One region of the Spinactinospora alkalitolerans genome, then DNA from elsewhere that is predicted to be linked to it. Evidence: riboswitches for the same ligand, from Rfam matches in the RefSeq annotation. Region 1 holds a riboswitch; each other region holds the start of a gene.
What was found. Region 1 has a riboswitch for cobalamin ahead of HDA32_RS27040 (ribonucleoside-diphosphate reductase subunit alpha). Riboswitches for the same ligand answer to the same signal wherever they lie in the genome.
Positions count from the first base shown of each region.

Region 1 (2,192 bases):
GGATGACCTGGCCGACGTAGTCGCCCTTGCTCAGCTCACCCGCTTCCACCCATTCAGGCCGCACTTTGCCGTTGGCCGGCCATTCCAGGGTCCGGGTGTTCGACTGCTCCAGTTGAACGCCCTGAATGGCGCGGAACGGGTGCCCCGCGGTCACCTTCAGCGTCTCGATCGAATGCTTGATGTCCACTTCGACCATCGGATCGGTCTGGTCGTAGGCGAAAACCTCCGTTACCTCGCGGTAATGACCGCTCTTCCCCAAGACCAGATCGCCGATTCGCACGTCGCGGATCGCCTTGACGCCATCGGCCGTGTACACCGATGTCTCCGGCGCGAAGCACTGGTTCACCGCCACCGCGGTGTCGTTGGCGATCTTCAGGAACGGGACGACGCCCTGGCTCTGGCCGTTGGTGCCCTTGATGTGGGCGCCCATGCCGCGCACCGGGGTCCAGTCGTTGCCGAGGCCGCCGGAGTACTTCGACAGCAGCGCGTTGTTGCCGATGCCGTGGAAGATGCCCTGGAGGTCGTCCTCGACGGTGGTGAGGAAGCACGACGACAGTTGGGCGCGGCGGGTGCCGGAGTTGAACAGCGTCGGCGTGGAGCACATGAAGTCGAACGAGGACAGCAGCTCGTAGAACTCGATCGCGCGGGCCTCCCGGTCGTCCTCCTTGAGCGCCAGCCCCATGGCGACGCGCATGAAGAACGCCTGCGGCAGCTCGTAGCGGACGCCTCCGCTGTGCAGGAAGTAGCGGTCGTAGAGGGTCTGCAGGCCGAGGAAGGTGAAGTCCAGGTCGCGCTCGGGGCGCAGCGCGGCGCCGAGGCGGGCGAGGTCGAACGCCGCGAGCTCGGGGTCGAGCTGCTCCAGCTCGACGCCGCGGGCGACGTAGTCGGCGAGGTAGCCGGCGTAGCGGTCGGCCATGGCCGCCTGGTCGGCCTCGTCGAAACCGCCGGAGAGGAAGGTCAGCGCCTCGCGGCGCAGCTTGTCCAGGAGCAGGCGCGCGCTGGCGTAGGAGTAGTCGGGGTCGGCCTCGACGAACGCGCGCGCCGCCATGACCAGCGCGAGCTCCAGTTCGTCGGGGCGGATGCCCGGGTAGAGGTTGCGCCGCGCCTCGGCGATGACGGTCTCGGCCGAGGCGCCGTCCAGCCCCGCGCAGGCCTCCCCGACCACCAATCGGACCCGGTCCATCGGGTCCGAGGGGGGGAGGCGTCGCCGCCGAGGGGGCGACGTCGGTGTCGAGGGTCATGGTGGCTCCAACCAGGTAGACGAAAACCGGTTGGGGTTTCGAGGTCGGAGCGCACACGAACGGGGCGGGCTGCGACGGCCCACGCTGATCTACCGGGTTCGCGGCGGCCCACCCTCGAGGCCCCGTTGCGGTGCGCGCCGCGCGCGCACGCCGGTGGCAGGTCTTCGGACTCGCGGGCACCGGGCCCGTGGCCCGTCCTACCGGCCGTCGCTTCCCGGGCGCCATGGCGCGGCACCCAGTGCACAAGACGGCTTCCGTTCCCGCTCACCGCTGCGGGGCAGTCCCGGATTCGCACCGGGTTCCCTCTTGCCTCACCCGAACCTCTCACCCCGGGTGAACCACCAGCGGAAGGGATACTACATCTGGTGCCCACCACTCGCGACAACCTCAAGATATCGGCGTGCTGGTTCGGCTGGTGCCTCACGGAGGCGATAATGGGACGCGATGACGTTTCTGCATGTGTTCGACATGGACGGCACGCTGCTCAACGGGTCGACGGCGAGTCTTGAGGTGGCCGGGGTCCGCGGCACCGTCGCCGAGCTCACCGAGTTGGAGCAGCGGTTCGCCGGCGGGGTGATCGACACGCGGGGGTTCGCCCGCGAGATCCACAGCCTGTGGAGGGAGCTCACCGCGGCGCAGGTCGAGGAGGCGTTCCGGGCGAGCCCGTTCCTCACCGGCGTCGCCGATGTCTGCGCCGACATCCGCCGCCGCGGCGAGCGGTCCCTGGTGATCACGATGTCGCCGGACTTCTACGCCCGGCACCTGCTGGAGTTCGGCTTCGACGAGATCGTCGCGTCGCGCTTCCCGCCCCCTCCGTTCGCCGAACCGGTCGTGCCCGAGAACATCCTCACCCCCGCCGACAAAGTGCGGATCGTCGACGAGGTCCGCGGGCGCGAGGGCATCGGGCCGGAGCGGTGCGTCGCCTACGGGGACTCCATGAGTGACGCCCCG
Region 1 covers NZ_JACCCC010000001.1:6,047,377-6,049,568, reverse strand. The annotation lists gene HDA32_RS27040 (ribonucleoside-diphosphate reductase subunit alpha) at 1-1,183, opposite strand, end outside; cobalamin riboswitch at 1,380-1,599, opposite strand; gene HDA32_RS27035 (HAD family hydrolase) at 1,686-2,192, shown strand, end outside.

Region 2 (2,192 bases), 1.6 Mb from region 1:
AGGCCGGAGACGGCGGCGAGGTCGCGCAGGGAGTCGGGCGCGGTGACCAGGTCCAGCCCGATCGCCTCGACGGCGGTGCGCTTGAGCGCGGCGACGGCGTCGGGGCCGATGGAGCCGAAGTAGGTCTGCACCAGCAGTCGGGGCCGTCCGGCGACGCGGCCGAGCCGGGCGTAGGCGCGTTCCAGTTCGGGCAGTGCGGCCCGCCCCGCATCGGTGGCCAGGATCGGCTCGTCGAGCTGGACCCAGCCCGCTCCGGCGGCGCCGAGCTCGTCGAGCAGGGCGGCGTAGCAGGCGAGCAGGTCGTCCAGGAGCTCCAGGGGCCGCCACCCCGGCGGTGCGTCAGCGGCCGGCTTGGCCAGCAGCAGGAAGGTGAGCGGGCCGACCAGCACCGGCCTGGTCTCCATGCCCAGCCCTCGCGCCTGGCAGTACTCCGAGAGCGGTTTGCGCCCGGCCAGGCGCGGCCGGGTGGCCGGCGAGAGCTCGGGCACCAGGTAGTGGTAGTTGGTGTCGAACCACTTCGTCATCTCCAGCGGCGGGACGTCGTCGGCGCCCCGGGCCATGGCGAAGTAGCGCGCCAGTTCGGCCTCGCGGCCGTCGCGCCCGGCGGCGACCCCGGCGAATCTCGGTGGGACCGCGTCGAACAGGACGGCGGTGTCCAGGACGTGGTCGTAGTAGGAGAACGTGTTGGACGGGATGTGCGCGATCCCGGCGTCGCGCAGCGCCTCCCAGACGGTGCGGCGCAGCCGGGCGCCGACCGCGTCCAGGGCCGGCGCGTCGATGCCGCCGGCCCAGAAGGACTCGGTGGCGCGCTTGAGCTCTCGGTCGGCCCCGATGCGGGGGTAGCCCAGAACGGTCGTCGTCATCGGGCACCGCCCCCCGCTGAAGTGCGGGCACGGGTTCTCATCAGCTTTTCTTCCCCTCGTCGAGCAGCCATGAGGTCCGGCCGCCGAGGAGGGGGCGGGCGCGCGGGCAGGGCGTGGGACGCGCCGCACCCGCCGTCACCCGGCCCTCCCTCGGGGCCGCGGACCACCGCGGGCGCGCGCTGCGTCCGCGGGCGGTGGCAGGTCTTCGGACTCGCGGGCGCGGCGCGGCGGCGTTTCGCCGCGCCTCCTACCGGCCGTCGCTTCCCGGGCGCGTTCGGCGCCCAGTGCTCGTGACGGCTGTCGTTCCCGCTCACCGCTGCGGGGCAGTCCCGGATTCGCACCGGGTTCCCTCTTGCGACACGTGGGGGCCGCGGCTCCCACGTGAACCAACCGCGATCGGCAGTATAGGCCGAGCCCTTCCGCAGGCACCGGCCGGCACCGGGGGTCCGCGGGCGCGGCGCCTCGATGCCGGCCGGCGGCGATTGTCCGGATGTGGTCGTGCGCCCCGATGATCCGGCGGCGGTGCGGCGCAGCGGGAGACCCGGCCCCTCCTGCGGTGGAGAAGGCCCACGTCACAGCAGCCTGGGGTGTTCGTCACCCGCGCCGGAAAAACGGCTGATGGGCCGGCCCCGCGCGTGCTGTCACCGGTATGGGCGTACCTGCCCACCCCGCCGAAGTCATACCCTCGTTCGATGGGCCGGATCGACACCACCGCGAACCTGTGCCGACCGGTCGGAGCCGGACCCCCCGCTCCCCTCCCGCGAAACACGGGTCGCCCCCTCATGATCTGACGAACGCGAAAGACTGCCGTCCCCTTGAAGAACCCTCCCGAGCCCCACCCGTCCTCCTGCGGAAGCACCGCGGCAAGCAGCATCAGGAACAGCACCGGCAGCGCCGCCCTCCGGGTCCGCGGCGGTCGCGGCGCCGTGCGCGCCTTCGGTGCCGCCGCCATCGCGGTCGCGGCCGTCCTGTTGGTCGGCGCGTGCTCGGAGGAGGGGAACGCCGAGCAGACCTCGGGCGGCGGGTCCGAGGAGCGCCCCAAGGCGACCGGCGCGCCCGAGGAGCTCACGGCCGTCGACCCCGAGCACGTGGTCGGCCTCGGCGAGGAGAGGTCCTCCGAGGACGGCGGCGTCGCGATCGACATCGCCTACCCCACCGTCCCCAACGCCGACCCGCTGAACGAGCGTCTGGGGGCGGTCACCGCCCGGGAGGCCGACGACTTCAAGGCGGCCAACCCCGGGGCGAAGAACCTCTCGATCTCCTGGGGCCTGACCGCGGCCGGCGACGACGTCGTGGGCGTGCGCCTCACCCAGGACGAGGAGGACTCCG
Region 2 covers NZ_JACCCC010000001.1:4,485,966-4,488,157, forward strand. The annotation lists gene metE (5-methyltetrahydropteroyltriglutamate--homocysteine S-methyltransferase) at 1-863, opposite strand, end outside; cobalamin riboswitch at 1,043-1,270, opposite strand; gene HDA32_RS19895 (polysaccharide deacetylase family protein) at 1,790-2,192, shown strand, end outside.
Region 2: linked by a shared signal. The riboswitch ahead of metE (5-methyltetrahydropteroyltriglutamate--homocysteine S-methyltransferase) and the one ahead of HDA32_RS27040 (ribonucleoside-diphosphate reductase subunit alpha) in region 1 are both predicted to bind cobalamin.

Region 3 (2,192 bases), 4.5 Mb from region 1:
GGATGGGTGGGCACTCGCCCGGGGGTGGGGCGCAGGCCTACGACGTTGTTGAAGGAGGCGGGGTTGCGCAGGGAGCCGCCCATGTCGGAGCCGTCGGCGAGCGGGTGCATCCCCGCGGCGAGCGCGGCGGCGGCCCCGCCGCTGCTGCCGCCGGCCGACTTGGCGGTGTCGTAGGGGTTGCGGGTGGTCCCGAAGATCGGGTTGAAGGTGTGCGATCCGGCCGCGAACTCCGGCACGTTGGTCTTGCCGATCGTGATGGCCCCCGCGGCGCGCATCCGCTCCACGATCAGCTCGTCGCGTTCGGGCACGTGGTCGGCGAAGACCGGCGAGCCGAACGTGGTGCGCACGCCCGCGGTCTCGTGGGTGTCCTTGTGCGCGATCGGCAGGCCGTGCAGCGGGCCGACCCCGGCGCCGGAGGCCAGGCGCTCGTCGGCGGCGGCGGCCTCGGCCATCGCCCGCTCCGCGCACACCGTCACCACCGCGTTGACCGCGGGGTTGACCGCCGCGATCCGGTCCAGGTGCGCCCCGACCACCTCGCGGGCCGACACCTCCCGGGCGCGCAGCATCCGCGCCAGCTCCCGGGCCGAGCGGTAGGTGATCTCCTCGTGCATGGGCGCTCCTGCAGGTGCGATCGGGCGGTCCGCATTCCATGACAGCCGGACCGGCTCGACCCGGACCAGGGGGTATCTTGCCGATTCCCGCGGCCCGGTTGGGCAACTCTCGTCCATCTCCATGGTTCCAGGGCAAGGTACCGACCGAAGGGAGGTACGGACAGGAGGCCGTCCTCGCTCACAGGTATCGGCGAGTCCACCCGGGCGGGCGGCCCGTCCCGACCGGTGTGTCATGCTGGGACGCGGTGCCCATGGCAGGAACCCGGTGCGAATCCGGGACGGTCCCGCCACTGTGACCAGGGAGTGAACCCGCGATCAGCGCCACTGCCGGCGACGCCGGTGGGAAGGCCGCGGAGGAGCGGCGATCTGGGAGCCAGGAGACTGCCCGGCACCGCGACCCAACCGTACGGGCGTGGAGACCCGGAAGGAAAGGACCCCCGTGAGCGCTGTCCGCTACCCCTTCAGTGCGGTCGTCGGGATGGCCGACCTCAAGCTCGCGCTGCTGCTCAACGCCGTCTCGCCCGCCGTCGGCGGCGTGCTGGTGCGCGGCGAGAAGGGCACCGCGAAGTCGACCGTCGTGCGCGCGCTGGCTGCGCTGCTGCCCGACCTGGCCGCCGTCACCGGATGCCGGTTCGCCTGCGACCCCGCGGCTCCCGATCCCGAGTGCCCGGACGGCCCGCATCCGGCGGAGGCGGACGGAACGGCCGCGGCGCGGACCCGCCCGGCCCGGCTCGTGGAGCTGCCGGTGGGCGCGAGCGAGGACCGGCTCGTCGGCTCCCTCGACATCGAGCGGGCCCTCACCGAAGGCGTGAAGGCGTTCGAACCGGGCCTGCTCGCCGCGGCGCACCGGGGCGTGCTCTACGTCGACGAGGTCAACCTGCTGCACGACCACCTCGTGGACTTGCTGCTCGACGCCGCGGCCATGGGCACCTCCCACGTCGAGCGCGAGGGTGTCTCGGTGCGGCACGCCGCCCGCTTCCTGCTGGTCGGGACGATGAACCCGGAGGAGGGCGAGCTGCGCCCGCAGCTGCTCGACCGGTTCGGCCTGACCGTCGAGGTCGCGGCGACCCGCGACCCCGCCGAGCGCGCCGAGGTGGTGCGCCGGCGCCTGGCCTTCGAAGCCGACCCCGAGGCGTTCGCCGCCGCCCGCGCCGAGGAGGAGGCCGAGCTCGCCCGGCACATCCGCCGGGCGCGCGAGCGGCTGCCCGGCGTCGTGCTCACCGACACCGCCCTGCGCCAGGTCACCGCCGTGTGCGCCGCCTTCGAGGTGGACGGGTTGCGCGCCGACCTGGTGACCGCCCGCGCCGCCATGGCGCTCGCGGCGTGGCGCGACCACGCCGAGGTCACCGCCGACGACGTGCGCGACGCCGCCCGCCTCGCGCTGCCGCACCGGCGCCGCCGCGACCCCTTCGACGCTCCTGACCTCGACGAGGACCGACTGCGGGAGGCGCTGGACCAGGCGGGTGATGCGGACCCAAAAGGCCCTGAGGACGACCCGGACGGCCCTGACGACGGCGGCCCCGGGTCGGGGGAGTCTCCCGGTGACGGCGGCGCGCCGTCCGGCGACGCGCCCGGCGAGCG
Region 3 covers NZ_JACCCC010000001.1:1,537,486-1,539,677, forward strand. The annotation lists gene HDA32_RS06860 (amidase) at 1-611, opposite strand, end outside; cobalamin riboswitch at 831-1,015, shown strand; gene HDA32_RS06865 (VWA domain-containing protein) at 1,090-2,192, shown strand, end outside.
Region 3: linked by a shared signal. The riboswitch ahead of HDA32_RS06865 (VWA domain-containing protein) and the one ahead of HDA32_RS27040 (ribonucleoside-diphosphate reductase subunit alpha) in region 1 are both predicted to bind cobalamin.

Region 4 (2,192 bases), 4.5 Mb from region 1:
CGGAGGGAACGGACTGCTGGTACCCGGGGGTCTGCCAGCCGCCGGTCTGCGCGCCCTGGTCGTAGGGCACCATCTGCCCTGAGGGGTAGCCGCCCGAGGGGACTCCGCCCTGCGCGTAGGGGTCCTGAGGGTGCGGAGTGCCGCCGGGCTGTCCGTAGTACGGGTCGCCGGAGCCCTGCTGGGGGTCGGGGTAATGGCTCATGCCGAGGATTCTTCCAAACCCGCAGGGCCCGCGGCACCGTTTGGGACCGATCCGGCGGCGACCGGTAGCGGCTCGGTCGCGCCTTCAGGACCCCTGTTCCCCGGGGGGCGGGAACGCGCGCTCGGCGGGGTCGCGCTGGCGGACGTTGCCCAGTTCCTCCTCCGGCGGGCTGGGGCTCCAGTCTTTCAGCCAGATGAACACGCGGTCCTCGCCGATGCTGGTGCACACGGGCCGGTCGAGGATGCGCCCGGCGCGCTCGGCTGCCTCGCGGGTGGCGTCGCGGTCGTCCTCGCCGCCGTAGTGGTAGGCGGTGGTGCCGTTGCGCTCCAGCCTGGCCGCGATCGCGCGGGCCGTCTCCTCGATGCGGTCGGCGTCTGCGGCCGGGGTGTCGGTGGTGGGGTGAACGTTGTCGGACATGGGGGGCTCCTTGACTGTTCGGTCCTACAATGCCCGATGCGTGGGCCTGTTGTCTCCCGCCCTTCTGCGAAGATGAGGGCGACGGCGCTGAGGAACACGGTGGGAATCCGTGGCTGTCTTCGCAACTGTGAAGGGGGAGCCGCCCCGCACGACGCCACTGCCGCACGCCGGTGGGAAGGCCGGGGCCGGCCGAGAAGCCTGAGCCAGGAGACTCCGCGCCGTCGCGCACCTGGGAGAGACCGGGACGGATCCGCCGGATCCGCCCCGACGAACCGCGAAAAGACGGTTCCCGACCGGAAGAAGGACCACGCGTGGCTACGATCCTGCTGCTGTCCACGGCCGACACCGAATTGCTCGCCGCCAGCGCCGCCGAAGCCGGCTACCGCACCGCGAACCCGGCGCGCACCGATCCCGATGAGGTCCCGGCCCTGCTGGAGGGGGTCGACGTCGCGGTGGTGCGCCTGCTGGGCGGGCGCGAGGCGTGGCCGCGCGGGCTCGACGCGCTGCGCGGCAGCGGGGTGCCGCTGGTGGCGCTGGGCGGCGAGGCCGCACCCGACGCCGAGCTGGTCGCGCTGTCGACCGTCCCTTCGGGGGTGGCCACCGACGCCCACGCCTACCTGTGCGAGGGCGGGGTCGGCAACCTCCGCCAGCTCGCCCGGTTCCTCTCCGACACCGTGCTGCTCACCGGCGAGGGGTTCGAGGCGCCGGAGAAGATGCCCGACCACGGCGTACACGGTGAGCGCGCGCAGCGGACGGACCGCCCGACGGTGGCGGTCGTCTTCTACCGCGCGCACGAGCTCTCCGGCAACACCGCGTTCATCGACACCCTGTGCGATGCGGTCGAGGCCGCGGGCGCCAACGCGCTGCCGGTGTTCTCCGGTTCGCTGCGGGGCCTGTCGCGCGAGACGTCCCCGGACCTGTTCGCCCTGCTCGACCGGGCCGATGCGATCATCACGACCGTGCTGGCGGCGGGCGGAGCGGCGAGCCGAGGAGCGAGCGGAGTGGGCGGCGGTCCTCGGAAGGCGTGGCGGGAACTCGGTGAGAGCCGTCCGCGGAGCGAGGGCGGAGGCGAGCGCGACCAGGAGCGCGGAGCGGTGGCGGCCGACGCCGGCGGCGGCGACGAGGACGCCTGGGACGCCGGCGCGCTCGCAGCCCTGGACATGCCGATCCTGCAGGGGCTGGTGCTGACCTCCGGCAGGGAGAAGTGGCGGGCCTCCGACGCCGCGCTGACGCCGATGGACGCCGGGATGCAGGTGGCCATCCCCGAGTTCGACGGCCGGCTGATCACCGTGCCGTTCTCGTTCAAGGAGACCGACCCGGCCAGCGGCATCCCGGTCTACGTCGCCGACCCCGAGCGCAGCGCGCGGGTGGCCGGCATCGCGGTGCGCCACGCCCGGCTGCGATCGGTGCCGCCGGCCGAGCGCCGCCTGGCCGTGGTGCTGTCCTCCTACCCGACCAAGCACTCCCGCGTCGGCAACGCCGTCGGCCTGGACACCCCGGCCTCGGCGGTGCGGCTGCTCCGCGAGCTGGCGGCGCGCGGCTACGACCTCGGCCCCGACGACGCGCTGTGGCG
Region 4 covers NZ_JACCCC010000001.1:1,521,402-1,523,593, forward strand. The annotation lists gene HDA32_RS06810 (hypothetical protein) at 1-202, opposite strand, end outside; gene HDA32_RS06815 (hypothetical protein) at 287-619, opposite strand; cobalamin riboswitch at 709-833, shown strand; gene cobN (cobaltochelatase subunit CobN) at 931-2,192, shown strand, end outside.
Region 4: linked by a shared signal. The riboswitch ahead of cobN (cobaltochelatase subunit CobN) and the one ahead of HDA32_RS27040 (ribonucleoside-diphosphate reductase subunit alpha) in region 1 are both predicted to bind cobalamin.